4 regions of the Symbiopectobacterium purcellii genome follow, and region 1 is predicted to be linked to each of the others. Evidence: predicted binding sites of a transcription regulator. Region 1 holds the regulator's gene; each other region holds the start of a gene.
The links. Region 1 encodes PurR, which represses purine synthesis genes. Its sites were predicted from a motif close to CANGCAAACGTTTGCNTG; they were not measured.

Region 1 (3,158 bases):
GACATCAAGAGTATCGCGTCAAAAACCGCGTCATCCCGCTACCACAGTGCAACGCCCGCAAAACTGGTGAAGGGGCTCAAAAAAGGGGCTGATGCCACTGAAAAGAAAACGGCGGCAATAAAACCAGGCACCAAGAAAGCGGGCAAAGAGGTAGTACTCAGTGAAGCGCATAAGCGCCGTTATCAGCATGCAAAAATGACGGCAATGAACAAGCTGATGAGTCAGATCGGTAAACCTTATCAATGGGGTGGCAACTCCCCCTATACCGGTTTTGACTGTAGCGGCCTGGTCTATTATGCCTACAAGGATGTGGTGAAAATCCCTATCCCGCGCACCGCCAATGAAATGTATCACTTGCGCGATGCAGCCCCCATCAATAAGGGTGAACTGGAGATTGGCGATCTGGTGTTCTTTCGCATCAACGGTCGCGGCACCGCAGATCATGTCGGCGTTTATCTCGGCAATGGTAAGTTTATTCAGTCACCGCGAACCGGTGCCGATATCAAGATCAGTAAGTTGAGTGAAGACTACTGGCAGGAACACTACATTGGTGCACGTCGCGTGGTGACACCACAAACGATTCGGTGATCGCCAAATCGACATGTTATCGATAATAAAGACCAGGTGATGCCTATGCAGCCTGGTCTTTATTTTAATCGCGATCAGTTCAACACGGCAACAAAGCTAAATACCATGATCATGACTAACGCCCCAACCGTGGTCATTAATGACATTTTAAAATCAGTATTCATTCTATCTCCTTGAAACACAGAAACGCGTAAACGTTGCCGCCGCACCGGATGCTTCGTTGTTTCCTGCACACCAATACCGCAGCACAATGATGCTAAAAGATCATTGTTACACATTTTATAGGGAAAATCTCCGATCCCGGCTGCACTAATTAAATCAATTAACCCTTTCACTTTCGCGGTAAATCAGCCAAAATTCGCAGTTTACCGTGCGCTGCGTCGGTGTCCGAACACGTCATCTTCGATGGGATCAACACGTCCCCTTTAGGTACAAAGTACGTCGGCAGTCTCCTTCTGATATCCTGTTTATACCATCGGAAAGAGAACATTACGCAAAAGCAAACGATTAACAAACTATATACTGCCGTAACAAGTAGGTTCAGGAGTCATGTTTAGATGGCAACGATCAAAGATGTGGCAAAGCGTGCTGGCGTTTCAACAACAACCGTCTCTCACGTCATCAACAAAACACGTTTCGTCGCCGAAGAGACCAAAACGGCCGTGCGGGAAGCCATCAAGGAATTACACTACTCCCCGAGCGCAGTGGCTCGGAGCTTAAAGGTCAATCACACCAAATCCATCGGATTGCTCGCCACTTCGAGTGAAGCGCCCTACTTTGCGGAAATTATCGAAGCGGTTGAAAACAGTTGTTATGCCAAAGGCTACACCCTGATTCTGTGTAACTCGCATAATAACCTGGAAAAACAGCGTGCTTATCTTTCCATGCTGGCGCAAAAACGGGTCGATGGCCTGTTGGTGATGTGTGCGGAATACCCGCCTGAACTATTGAGCATGTTGTCCGATTACCGCAGCATTCCCATGGTGGTAATGGATTGGGGTCAGGCACACAGTGATTTTACGGACACCATTATAGATAACGCCTTCGAAGGGGGATATCTGGCTGGGCGCTATCTGATTGAGCGCGGCCACCGCGACATTGGTGCCATTCCCGGTATTCAGGAACGCAACACGGGCAGCGGACGTTATCTGGGTTTTCTCAAAGCCTTGCAGGAAGCGGATATCACAGTTCGCGATGAATGGATTGTTCAGGGGGATTTCGAGCCGGAATCCGGTTACAAAGCCATGCACCAGATTTTGGCGCAAAAACAGCGCCCGACCGCTATTTTCTGCGGCGGCGACATCATGGCTATGGGCGCTATCTGCGCGGCTGATGAATTGGGGCTACGCGTACCGCAAGATATTTCCGTGATTGGCTACGATAATGTTCGCCATGCACGTTATTTCACCCCAGCCTTAACCACGATCCACCAGCCAAAAGAGCGTTTGGGCCAATCGGCTTTTACCATGCTGCTCGATCGCATCACCAGCAAGCGCGAAGATACACAGATGATTGAGGTTCACCCAACGCTTATCGAGCGTCGCTCTGTGGGTGACGGCCCTTCCCGCGACTACCGCAGTTGATGCTCAAGACGGTTTTCTTATATACCCTAAATAATTCGAGTGACAGGAAGGCGGCAAATGAGCGACAACTCCGTCTGGAACAGATTTGAACAGCGCAAGCGCTGGCCCGAAGGGTGAATCTCAGGGATGAGATTCATTAATCCCGATGAGCTTACTCGGTTAAGTGATTCGGGTGACAAACCTGCCCGGAGCAGATTTGAACGCCGCGTGCGGCGGCCTCGTAAGCGGTGAGGCCCAGGGATGGGCCGAATAATGAGTGCAGACAACGCACCTGCAACGTGAAGTATGACGGGTATAGCACGTTGATTTGTAAATTCTTCATGACTGCATCAATCAATTTTGACTTGTCCTCTGATTGAAGCAGTCATACACTGTTTTTCATTCGGACAATATCCCTACACTTATCCTTATTATAACGAACGCACGACTGCGTATCAGGATATATGCCCCTACGTGTTACTACGTACCGGCGTTGACACTTCATTCCCTCTGGGTATCCAGAGAGTAGACGATGGATGTTATGCCCGCTGCCACTGTGCAACGGGCAAGCATAAACGGCTGCGCACGAATGCAACCGCTTACAATTTGAACAACGGGTAACTTGCCCGTGATTCGAACACGCTGTGTACAAACCGCAGCGTTCGGGTTGATGAGAGACTATCTATGCTGTTCCTTGCAGCGCTGTCTGGCAAGGTTGGGAGAAATTATGAGTTCATCATATGTAGAGGAACTGGCAGAACATAACACGTCCTGGTTCCGGATCGTACACGCGTTATTAGCTATCGCCGATATTAAAATCAATGGTTCACGCCCGTTTGATATCCGGGTACGTAACCCCGATTTCTACAAACGCGTTCTGCGTGAAGGCTCACTGGGGCTCGGGGAAAGCTATATGGACGGTTGGTGGGAGTGCGAGCGTTTAGACTGCTTTTTTCGGCGTATCTTACGTGCAGGGCTTGAGAAAAAAGCCCCCCATCACCTCAAAGA
Region 2 (3,158 bases), 1.9 Mb from region 1:
CTTCCGTGATGGAGAAGCTAAACGGCATCATTACCGCAGTAATAAACGCAGGCACCGCTTCGGTAAGATCGTCCCATTTCACGCGCGCCAGGCTTGAGGTCATCAACACCCCGACATAAATCAGCGCGCCAGCCGCCGCATAAGCAGGCACCATACTGGCCAATGGAGAGAGGAAAATCACCAGCAGGAACAGAAGACCAACCACAACCGCCGTCAGCCCAGTGCGCCCACCAACTGAAACACCGGAAGAACTTTCGATATACGCGGTCACGGAGGAGGTCCCGATAAAGGAACCGGCCACCGAGCTAATGCTATCAACGTAAAGCGCCTGCTTCATACGCGGGAATTTACCGCGTGCGTCGACGAGCCCGGCTTTATCCGTCACACCAATCAGGGTGCCGGAGGAATCGAACAGGTTGACCAACATAAAGGAGAAAATCACGCCGGAAAGCGCCAAATTCAGCGATCCCGCCAGATCGACCTGACCAACCACGGACGTGACGCTTGGCGGCATAGAAAACACGCCAGAAAATTTCACATCACCCAGCAACAGGCCAATAAACGTGGTCACCACAATGGAAATCAGCACAGCGGCGTGAATGTTACGTGAGGCCAGTACCGCAATGATAAAGAACCCCAGCGCACCCAGCAGAACGCTATGAGACGTCAGATTGCCGATGGTCACCAGCGTTTCCGGGTTAGCAACAATGATACCGGCGTTTTTCAGGCCCATCATGCCGATAAACAAACCGATACCGCTGGCAATCCCTAAACGCAAGCTGATCGGAATGTTAGCGATCATCCAGTAGCGAATTTGGAACAGGGTCAGTATCAAAAAGCCGACTGCGCCCCAAAAGATAGCCCCCATCGCGACCTGCCAGGAAATCCCCATGGCGCCGACGACGACGAACGCAAAAAAAGCATTCAGCCCCATGGCGGGAGCCAATGCAACCGGCAGGTTAGCCACCAGTCCCATCAAAATACTGCCAAACGCGGCAATCAGACAGGTGGTCACAAATACCGCTTGAGTATCCATGCCCGCAACACCCAGAATCTGCGGGTTTACGAAAACGATATACACCATGGTAAGAAAGGTCGTGAACCCAGCAATCGTTTCCGTACGCGCCGTAGTGCCATGTTGGCGCAGTTTGAATACGCGCTCCAATAAGCCTTGCTCTCCCGCAAGCTCAGGTTGTGATGTTTTCATTATCAACGTTCCAGATAAGGAATTATGGTCGGTGGGTATCCTATAACAAAATGTACAGAGATTAACGCCATTGGCCGGTTTTTTTTCTTGCTATAAGCCGATGTTATCGCAACCGTTGCCCTCAACGGCATCAGGTACCCTTTTTCCTGCAAATACGCGAGAAAAACAGCGAACGAGCCATATCTCTACGCCTTCAGAACAAAAGATGAAAACCAGGTGAAAAACAGGCTTTTATCGTGTTTACGCCCGGTAAGGTCAAAATACTGACGCCGTGGGGTAAAGTAGTGGGTGAACCACACGCGTTACCAATAAGGAACCCCATGTCTTCGATTGATTGTGTTTTTTTCGATTGTGATGGCACGCTGGTCGACAGCGAAGTGATTTGTTGCCAGGCCTATGTGAATATTTTTATTCCGTATGGCTTACAGTTGTCGCTTGAAGAGGTCATCAAGACCTACAAAGGCGTCAAGCTCTACGACATTATCGACCGTGTAAGTGCACAACATGGCCTGACGGTGGTGCCTGAAACGCTGGAAAAACACTTCCGTGCAGAGATCGCCCGGCTGTTTGAAGAATCTCTGCAACCTATTGACGGCATTCCAGAACTGCTTGCCGCAATTACCGTACCAATGGGCGTGGTGTCGAACGGTCCGGTCAGCAAAATGCACCACTCGCTCGGATTAACCGGGCTGCGTGAGCATTTCGCCGATCGCCTGTATAGCGGTTACGATTTGAAAAAATGGAAACCCGATCCTGCCGTTATTTATCACGCCGCTCAGCAGATGCAGGTCAATCTGGAGAACTGCCTGCTAGTGGAAGATTCGTTTTCAGGCGTGGAAGCGGGTATCGCGGCGGGCATTCCGGTGTACTACTACTGCGCCGACCCGCACAATCCGCCCATCGATCACCCGCTGGTCACCACCTTCCACAACATGGGTAACTTACCGCAACTGTGGCGCGAAAAAGGCTGGAACATCACCGCCTGACGGGAGCAGGCCGCGCTACGCTGGGCGCGGCCGCCAGCGCCACCAAAACCGACGTTTTGGCGCATCAACCCGAGCGTGCACCGCATAGCGCTGGCTGACGCGATGCGCCAGCAGCTCCAATGCCACACAGATAATGAAGTAAACCAGCGCCACAAACAGGAACACCTCAGTGGGGTAGACCATACTGCGGTTATTAACCTGCGTGGCCAGAAACGTCAATTCACCCACACCCACGATATACGCCAGCGACGTATCCTTGATTAAGGAAATCCACTGGTTGATAAACGATGGCACCATCATGCGTAGCGCCTGAGGCAGCACGATAAACCAGAGTACGCGCCAGCGACTGAAACCCAACGACAGCCCAGCCTGCCACTGCCCCTGACTGATAGCGACAATCCCCGCCTTGACGCCATGCGCCAGATAGGCCGCGCCAATAAACGCCAGCGCACACACCACGGTGGTGATTTCAGGAATATCGACACCAAATACGATGGGCAGCAGGAAGTAAGTCCAAAAAATCAGCATGATCACTGGAATAGCACGGAAAAAACCCAGCACCAGCGCCAACAACGCGCCCAGCCAGCCGCGAAACATCGCCAGCGCCACCCCCAGTACCGTGCCCAAAACCGCAGAAGCGATACCGGCCAATGCGCTGATGACGAGCGTCAATGCTGCGCCACCAAGCGGCCCCTCGGGAAAGGTGCCCCACAGCAGATAGCTGAGGTTATCGCTGATAATCGTAAAATCCACGTTAGTGCCCTCGCGCCAATTGACGTTGTTGTCGCCACATGCCCCAGCCCTCAATCAGCGCAATGACAGCGATATACAACACCGTCGCTACACCGAACGCCTGAAAGGTGCGCAAGGTTTCGGTCTCTACCTGACGTGAGGCGTAAGAGAGTTCAGCTACGCCAATCGCCATCGTTAAAGAGGAATTCTTGATGATATTCATGTATTGCCCC
Region 3 (3,158 bases), 1.2 Mb from region 1:
GCTCGCACAACTGGCGCGCCGCGTCCATGATGGGCCGATAGCCGGTACAGCGGCATAAATTGCCTGCCAATGCCTGCTCCGCCTGCTGACGATCCCATCCGCTGTGCTGTTTTTGCAGCACAAACAGGGACATCACCATACCCGGCGTACAGAAACCACATTGTGACGCATGCAGATCGACTACCGCCTGCTGCACCGGATGCAGTTCTCCCTCCTGCCGCAGATCTTCTACCGTGATGAGCTGTTTACCCTGCAATGCGCTCAATAGCGTCAGGCATGCACTGGCAGTTTCATAGCAGACACGTCCCTGCTCCACGCGCCCCAGTACCACAGTGCAAGCACCACAGTCGCCAGAACCACAGCCTTCTTTGGTCCCAGTGCGACGCTTACGCTGGCGCAGGTATTGCAATACGGTCAACGCAGGATCGCCATCCCGCTCCACGACCAATGTGTCGTTAAGTAAAAAGGTGGTCATGCAGCCACCTCCTGACAGTCAGTCTGCCAAACGGGACGCCCATTGACCCAGGTAGCAACCACATTACGATCGTCACCCAGCGTCATCAGCACAAACAACCGCTCCATAATGTCCTGACACTTGTCATCACGCAGGCGTTGTAAGGCGGTGACAGCAGGATCGATAACCACAAAATCTGCGGTTTTCCCTGTAGCAAAATTGCCGATTTCATCTTCCAGATCGAGCGCACACGCGCCTCCCAACGTGGCATGGTAGAACGCCTCACAGGCTGACAGCCGGTACTGCTGCAACTGCCCGACTTTGTAAGCATCGCCCAAGGTTTGCAGCAGACTGAACGACGTTCCTGCCCCCACATCGGTGCCTATGCCGATACGCACGCCCTTGTGCCAGCTCTGCTGCAAACGAAACAGCCCGCTGCCGAGAAACAGATTCGAACTGGGGCAAAACGCCACGGCAGATTGCGTCTGGTGCAGGCAATCCCACTCCGCCTCATCGAGGTGGATAGCGTGCGCAAAAACGCTGCGCCGACCGGTCAACCGATAGTGATGATACACATCCAGATAGTTGTCCCGATCGGGATAAAGCTCGCGTACCCAAGCCACTTCCTGCGGGTTTTCGCTCAAGTGCGTTTGCAGCCAGGTATCGGGAAATTCTTCGCGCAGGCGCTGCGCGGCACTCAGCAGCTCCGGTGACGATGTCGGCGCAAAACGTGGGGTGATGGCATAGCCCAGACGTCCACGACCGTGCCAACGCCGGATCAACGCCTGACACTGGCGATGGCTGCTTTCTGCCGTTTCGACCAGATTGTCCGGTGCATTGCAATCCATCATCACTTTGCCCGCAATCAGGCGCATCCCCAACCCTTGCGCCGCGCTAAACAGCGCCTCCACGGATTCAGGGTGTACGGTGGCAAACACCATGGCGCTGGTGGTACCGTTACTCAGCAGTTGTTGCAGGAAAAATGCGGCCATCCGAGTAGCATAATGCATATCGCCATAGTGGCTTTCGGCAGGAAAGGTGTAACGCTCGAGCCACTCCAGCAACTGCTCACCGTAAGCACCAATAATCTCAGCCTGTGGAAAGTGGATATGCGTATCGATAAAACCCGGCAAAATCACTTTTCCGCGATAATCGATCAGCGACCAGCCCGCTTTCACACGCGCTTCACCTTGTTGCCAGGGATATAAACCGACAATTTTTCCCTTCTCAATCAGCAACACACCATCGTCAATATAACGGGCATGATCAGCGATCTGCTGCGGATTGTCTGCGGGCGCGGCAATATCGAAAAACGCGCTGCGGATAGCGTAACGGTTGCATACGGTCATGCTGTTTTATCCTGCGTAATAAACCAAGCGTAATGTAATAAACAGCAATTCCCATACCACAATAAACTCAGTTCGGCGGTAATGTATTTTACTGACAAGCAAACGGTTGCATTTTTAAGCAAACGATTACCTTTTTTATAAAAAAGATAATTGTGTATTAACTGCATAATATTGATGGGTTATATTGCACCATAAGGCGGCATATGCACGATTTAATGCCCTTACAGAGTGCATGGAAATGATGTGTTATCGAACATATAAAAAAAGGCATCCATTACGGATACCTTCTTAGAAAGAATAACATCAGAAGTTATATTGCAGAGAAACGCGATTCTGCCAAAACGAATAATCGTAAACTGGCGAGGTTTGCACCCCAAGGAAATTAGACAAACTTAATCCTTTTAAGGCACCATCAAACTGGTAAATACCAAAGACAACATATTCAGACTGGTTACGGCTGGGTGCACTGGCTGAACTTTTCAGGTCCATAAAGGAATAATACGTCCCGATGCTCAACGCAGGCATCACCTGATAGGTAATCCGCGTAGAATAGGCGTTGCCGGTACCGAGATCCTGGGTACTGGTAAAATAGGGTTGTGCGAAATATTTACCCGACGAGGTGCTGCTGGAATATGGCGTCACCAGCGCCCCATTCAGGTAGGCTTCAGGGTTGGAGACAATGTGGTTGTAGTTGATAGACCACTTCACGTTGCTGGTCGGCGTCAACGCCAATTGCACACCGTAAGAGGTGCTATCGACTTCGCCGCGCAAACGCTCACCCTCGCCGCTACCACGAATAAATTGCACGCCGATATCCGGCTGCCACGGCGCGGCTTTCCATTGACTGTGCGCTTCGCTATAGCAAATATTCACGTAGTCATCATAACTTTCATACCATAACTGGCCGGTCAGCGTTATGTCGCCCATCTGCTTTGAACGACCCGCCCCCACGGCCCAGGCGCCGTTGGTTTCTTCTTTAATCGCGCTATAAGCACTGGTCGCCAGGAATTTATCACTGCGCCACGGCTTGTAGCGGTATATCTTGGTGGCGTGTACGAAATCGGTTTTATCGCCCCAATGCATATCCACAGCGCGAAACAGAATGGGCGTAATACGCCAGTCATAGTCGCTCATAAAAGGAATATCGATGCGCTGATCGCCCGCCGTAAAGCGGAAATCCTGATACTGCCAACGCAACCAGGCTTCGCCGAAACCGTTTTGATTGGTCGCCAATTCCGTCACGCCACGCCCAGCGCCCGGTGAACGCCATTGTTGTTGATAAATCCCACCAACGCCTGCGCTAATACCGTAATACGGTGCCGTTTGGAACAGAATATTACCGCCATAGCTGGCAG
Region 4 (3,158 bases), 640 kb from region 1:
GCACATGATAAAGCCGCCCAGCGCCACTTCATAACCCAGCGGCAGCAGCAACAGTACCGGAGAAATAAAAGCAAAGCTGGAGCCCAGATATGCCGGGATTTTGCCCTTACAGATAAACAGATAGAGCAACGTGCCAATGCCGTTGAACAACAGCACGGTCGCAGGGTTGATTTTGAACAGAATCGGCACCAACACCGTCGCGCCGAACATGGCAAACAGGTGCTGGAAGCTCAGCGGGATGGTTTGTAGCAAGGGGGGTCGTTCACTCACCCCGATGGCGCGACGAGTCATCGTTTATATCCTCTGTAAAAGTCACTTGATGTTGTGGTTAGCCGGTTTGTCCAGCATCGTTATCACAGCCCAGCCGCCCCCACGCGTCACCGCGTAGGGAAGCGAGGCTGATTATAAAAATCGTGCGAAATATGGGTGAAAAACCGTCATACGCGTTGCACCGCGAAACCGGCGCAAAAAAAAGCCGACTTACTCAGTCGGCTGATACGGCTTATTTAGTACCAAAGAGCTTATCGCCCGCGTCACCAAGACCCGGCATGATGTAGCCATGCTCGTTGAGCCCTTTGTCGACCGAGGCGGTATACAGCTCAACGTCAGGGTGCGCTTTTTCCAGCGCGGCAATCCCTTCCGGAGCCGCCACCAGCACCAATACCTTGATGCTCTGGCAACCCGCTTTCTTCAGCAGATCGATAGTGGCAATCATCGAACCACCGGTTGCCAGCATGGGATCCACCACCAGCGCCATACGTTCATCAATGTTGGAGACCAGCTTCTGGAAGTAAGGCACTGGCTCCAGCGTCTCTTCATTGCGGTACATACCCACCACGCTGATACGCGCACTCGGTACGTTTTCCAGTACCCCTTCCATCATACCCAGACCGGCACGCAGGATCGGCACCACGGTAATCTTTTGCCTTTGATCTGATCGACTTCCACCGGACCGCACCAGCCCTCGATAGTCACTTTTTCAGTGACCAGATCGGCCGTGGCTTCATAGGTCAATAAGCTGCCGACTTCGGATGCCAGTTCACGAAAGCGTTTTGTACTTATATCGTTTTCACGCATCAGGCCAAGCTTATGTTTGACGAGCGGGTGTTTAACCTCGACGACCTTCATTCTATTCCCCCTATAGAAAGTGGACGGATATCCTCACGACGCAGAATCGGTGCGCCGAGGGCGAACATGGCAGCCCATCATAAAAAAAAATCGCGGGATTATACCGCTTTTTTGCTTAAGCGCTACAGGTTATAGCCTGATCCAGATCAACCGGGCAGGGAAATTCTCATTGAACAGGAAAAATGCAAAGCAGGCAACACACCACTCGCAAACGATTGCTCTCGCTGTTAGAATTAGCGCGCTTCGATAGGGGTAGATCCACCAGGCTGGATATGCTCGCTATCTCACCACCAATTGTATTCTCCGTGGGGACTCCGCAGTGACCGACAAAACCTCTCTTAGCTACAAAGACGCAGGCGTGGATATTGATGCTGGTAACGCATTGGTAGACCGTATTAAAGGCGTAGTGAAACAAACCCGCCGTCCTGAAGTGATGGGCGGTCTGGGCGGTTTCGGTGCCCTGTGCGCCTTGCCCCAAAAATACCGTGAACCGGTTCTGGTTTCCGGTACTGACGGGGTCGGCACCAAGCTGCGTCTTGCCATGGCTCTGAAACGCCACGACACCATCGGTATCGATCTGGTGGCCATGTGTGTCAATGACCTGGTAGTTCAAGGGGCCGAGCCGCTGTTCTTTCTGGATTACTACGCCACGGGGAAACTGGATGTCGATACCGCCGCCAGCGTGATCACCGGTATCGCCGAAGGCTGCAAGCAGTCTGGCTGTGCGCTGGTCGGCGGTGAAACCGCTGAAATGCCCGGCATGTACCACGGTGAAGATTACGACGTTGCGGGCTTTTGCGTCGGTGTTGTTGAAAAATCAGAGATCATCGACGGAAGTAAGGTGCAGGCAGGTGATACTCTGATCGCACTGGCAGCCAGTGGCCCACACTCTAACGGCTATTCGCTGGTACGTAAGATTCTTGAAGTAAGCCAAACCGATCCGGAACAGACGACGCTTGAAGGAAAATCGCTGGCCGATCATCTGCTGGCCCCGACCAAAATCTACGTCAAATCTATTCTGGCGCTGATTGAAAAAGTGGATGTCCACGCGATTGCTCACCTGACCGGTGGCGGTTTCTGGGAAAATATCCCGCGCGTGTTGCCGGAAGGCATGCAAGCCAACATTGATGAATCCAGCTGGCAGTGGCCCGCCGTGTTCAACTGGCTGCAACAGACGGGTAACGTCAGCCGTCACGAAATGTACCGTACTTTTAACTGCGGTGTGGGTATGATTATCGCACTGCCTGCTGAACAGGCAGAGGAAGCCGTGGCATTCCTCACTAGCCAGGGTGAAACCGCATGGAAAATTGGCGTTATTCAACCCGCTAACGCCGGAGACGCAGTGGTCATTAATTAATGAAAAACATCGTTGTCTTGCTCTCAGGTCAAGGAAGCAACTTGCAGGCGTTGATTGACGCCTGCGCGCGCAAGCGCGTCAAAGCGAATATCGCGGCCGTGTTCAGCAACAATCCAGAAGCCTATGGTCTGGTGCTGGCGCAAGAAGCCGACATTCCGGCTCATGTCATCGACCCGCAAGGGTTTGCTGACCGAGCCGCCTTTGACGCCGCAATGGCAGAAGAGATGGCGCAATACCAGCCGGACCTGGTGGTACTGGCAGGTTATATGCGCATCCTCAGCCCGGAGTTCGTTGCGCTGTTTGCAGGCAAAATGCTGAATATCCACCCTTCCCTACTGCCCAAGTACCCGGGCCTGCATACCCACCGTAAAGCGCTGGAAAAGGGCGATAAGGAACATGGCACCTCGGTTCATTTCGTGACTGACGAACTGGATGGCGGCCCTCTGATTCTGCAAGCCAAGGTCCCGGTGTATAGTGATGATACGGAAGAAGTGCTCGCCGCTCGGGTACAAACCCAGGAACACACCATCTATCCACTGGTGGTGAACTGGTTTGCCGAAGGGCGTCTTAAAATGCGCGAGGGCGAAGCCTGGCTTGACGGCGTGCGTATTCCCAAACAGGGCTACGCTGCCGAATAGCGGAAATCCCCATTGACGTTCAGGCGGCAGAACCC

Region 2: the regulator PurR is predicted to act here: its motif matches at 1,313-1,330, upstream of K6K13_RS22930 (NCS2 family permease).
Region 3: the regulator PurR is predicted to act here: its motif matches at 1,899-1,916, upstream of guaD (guanine deaminase).
Region 4: the regulator PurR is predicted to act here: its motif matches at 1,333-1,350, upstream of purM (phosphoribosylformylglycinamidine cyclo-ligase).

Annotation. Positions count from the first base shown of each region.
Region 1 is NZ_CP081864.1:1,914,380-1,917,537, reverse strand. It holds gene K6K13_RS08975 (C40 family peptidase) at 1-588, shown strand, start outside; gene cydH (cytochrome bd-I oxidase subunit CydH) at 663-923, opposite strand; gene purR (HTH-type transcriptional repressor PurR) at 1,146-2,171, shown strand; gene cfa (cyclopropane fatty acyl phospholipid synthase) at 2,878-3,158, shown strand, end outside.
Region 2 is NZ_CP081864.1:4,925,364-4,928,521, reverse strand. It holds gene K6K13_RS22930 (NCS2 family permease) at 1-1,207, opposite strand, end outside; gene yieH (6-phosphogluconate phosphatase) at 1,528-2,193, shown strand; gene K6K13_RS22920 (amino acid ABC transporter permease) at 2,209-2,946, opposite strand; gene K6K13_RS22915 (amino acid ABC transporter permease) at 2,948-3,158, opposite strand, start outside.
Region 3 is NZ_CP081864.1:3,107,921-3,111,078, forward strand. It holds partial or broken gene K6K13_RS14645 (xanthine dehydrogenase small subunit) at 1-475, opposite strand, end outside; gene guaD (guanine deaminase) at 472-1,803, opposite strand; gene K6K13_RS14655 (TonB-dependent receptor) at 2,107-3,158, opposite strand, start outside.
Region 4 is NZ_CP081864.1:1,275,689-1,278,846, reverse strand. It holds gene uraA (uracil permease) at 1-291, opposite strand, end outside; partial or broken gene upp (uracil phosphoribosyltransferase) at 503-1,077, opposite strand; gene purM (phosphoribosylformylglycinamidine cyclo-ligase) at 1,448-2,485, shown strand; gene purN (phosphoribosylglycinamide formyltransferase) at 2,485-3,123, shown strand.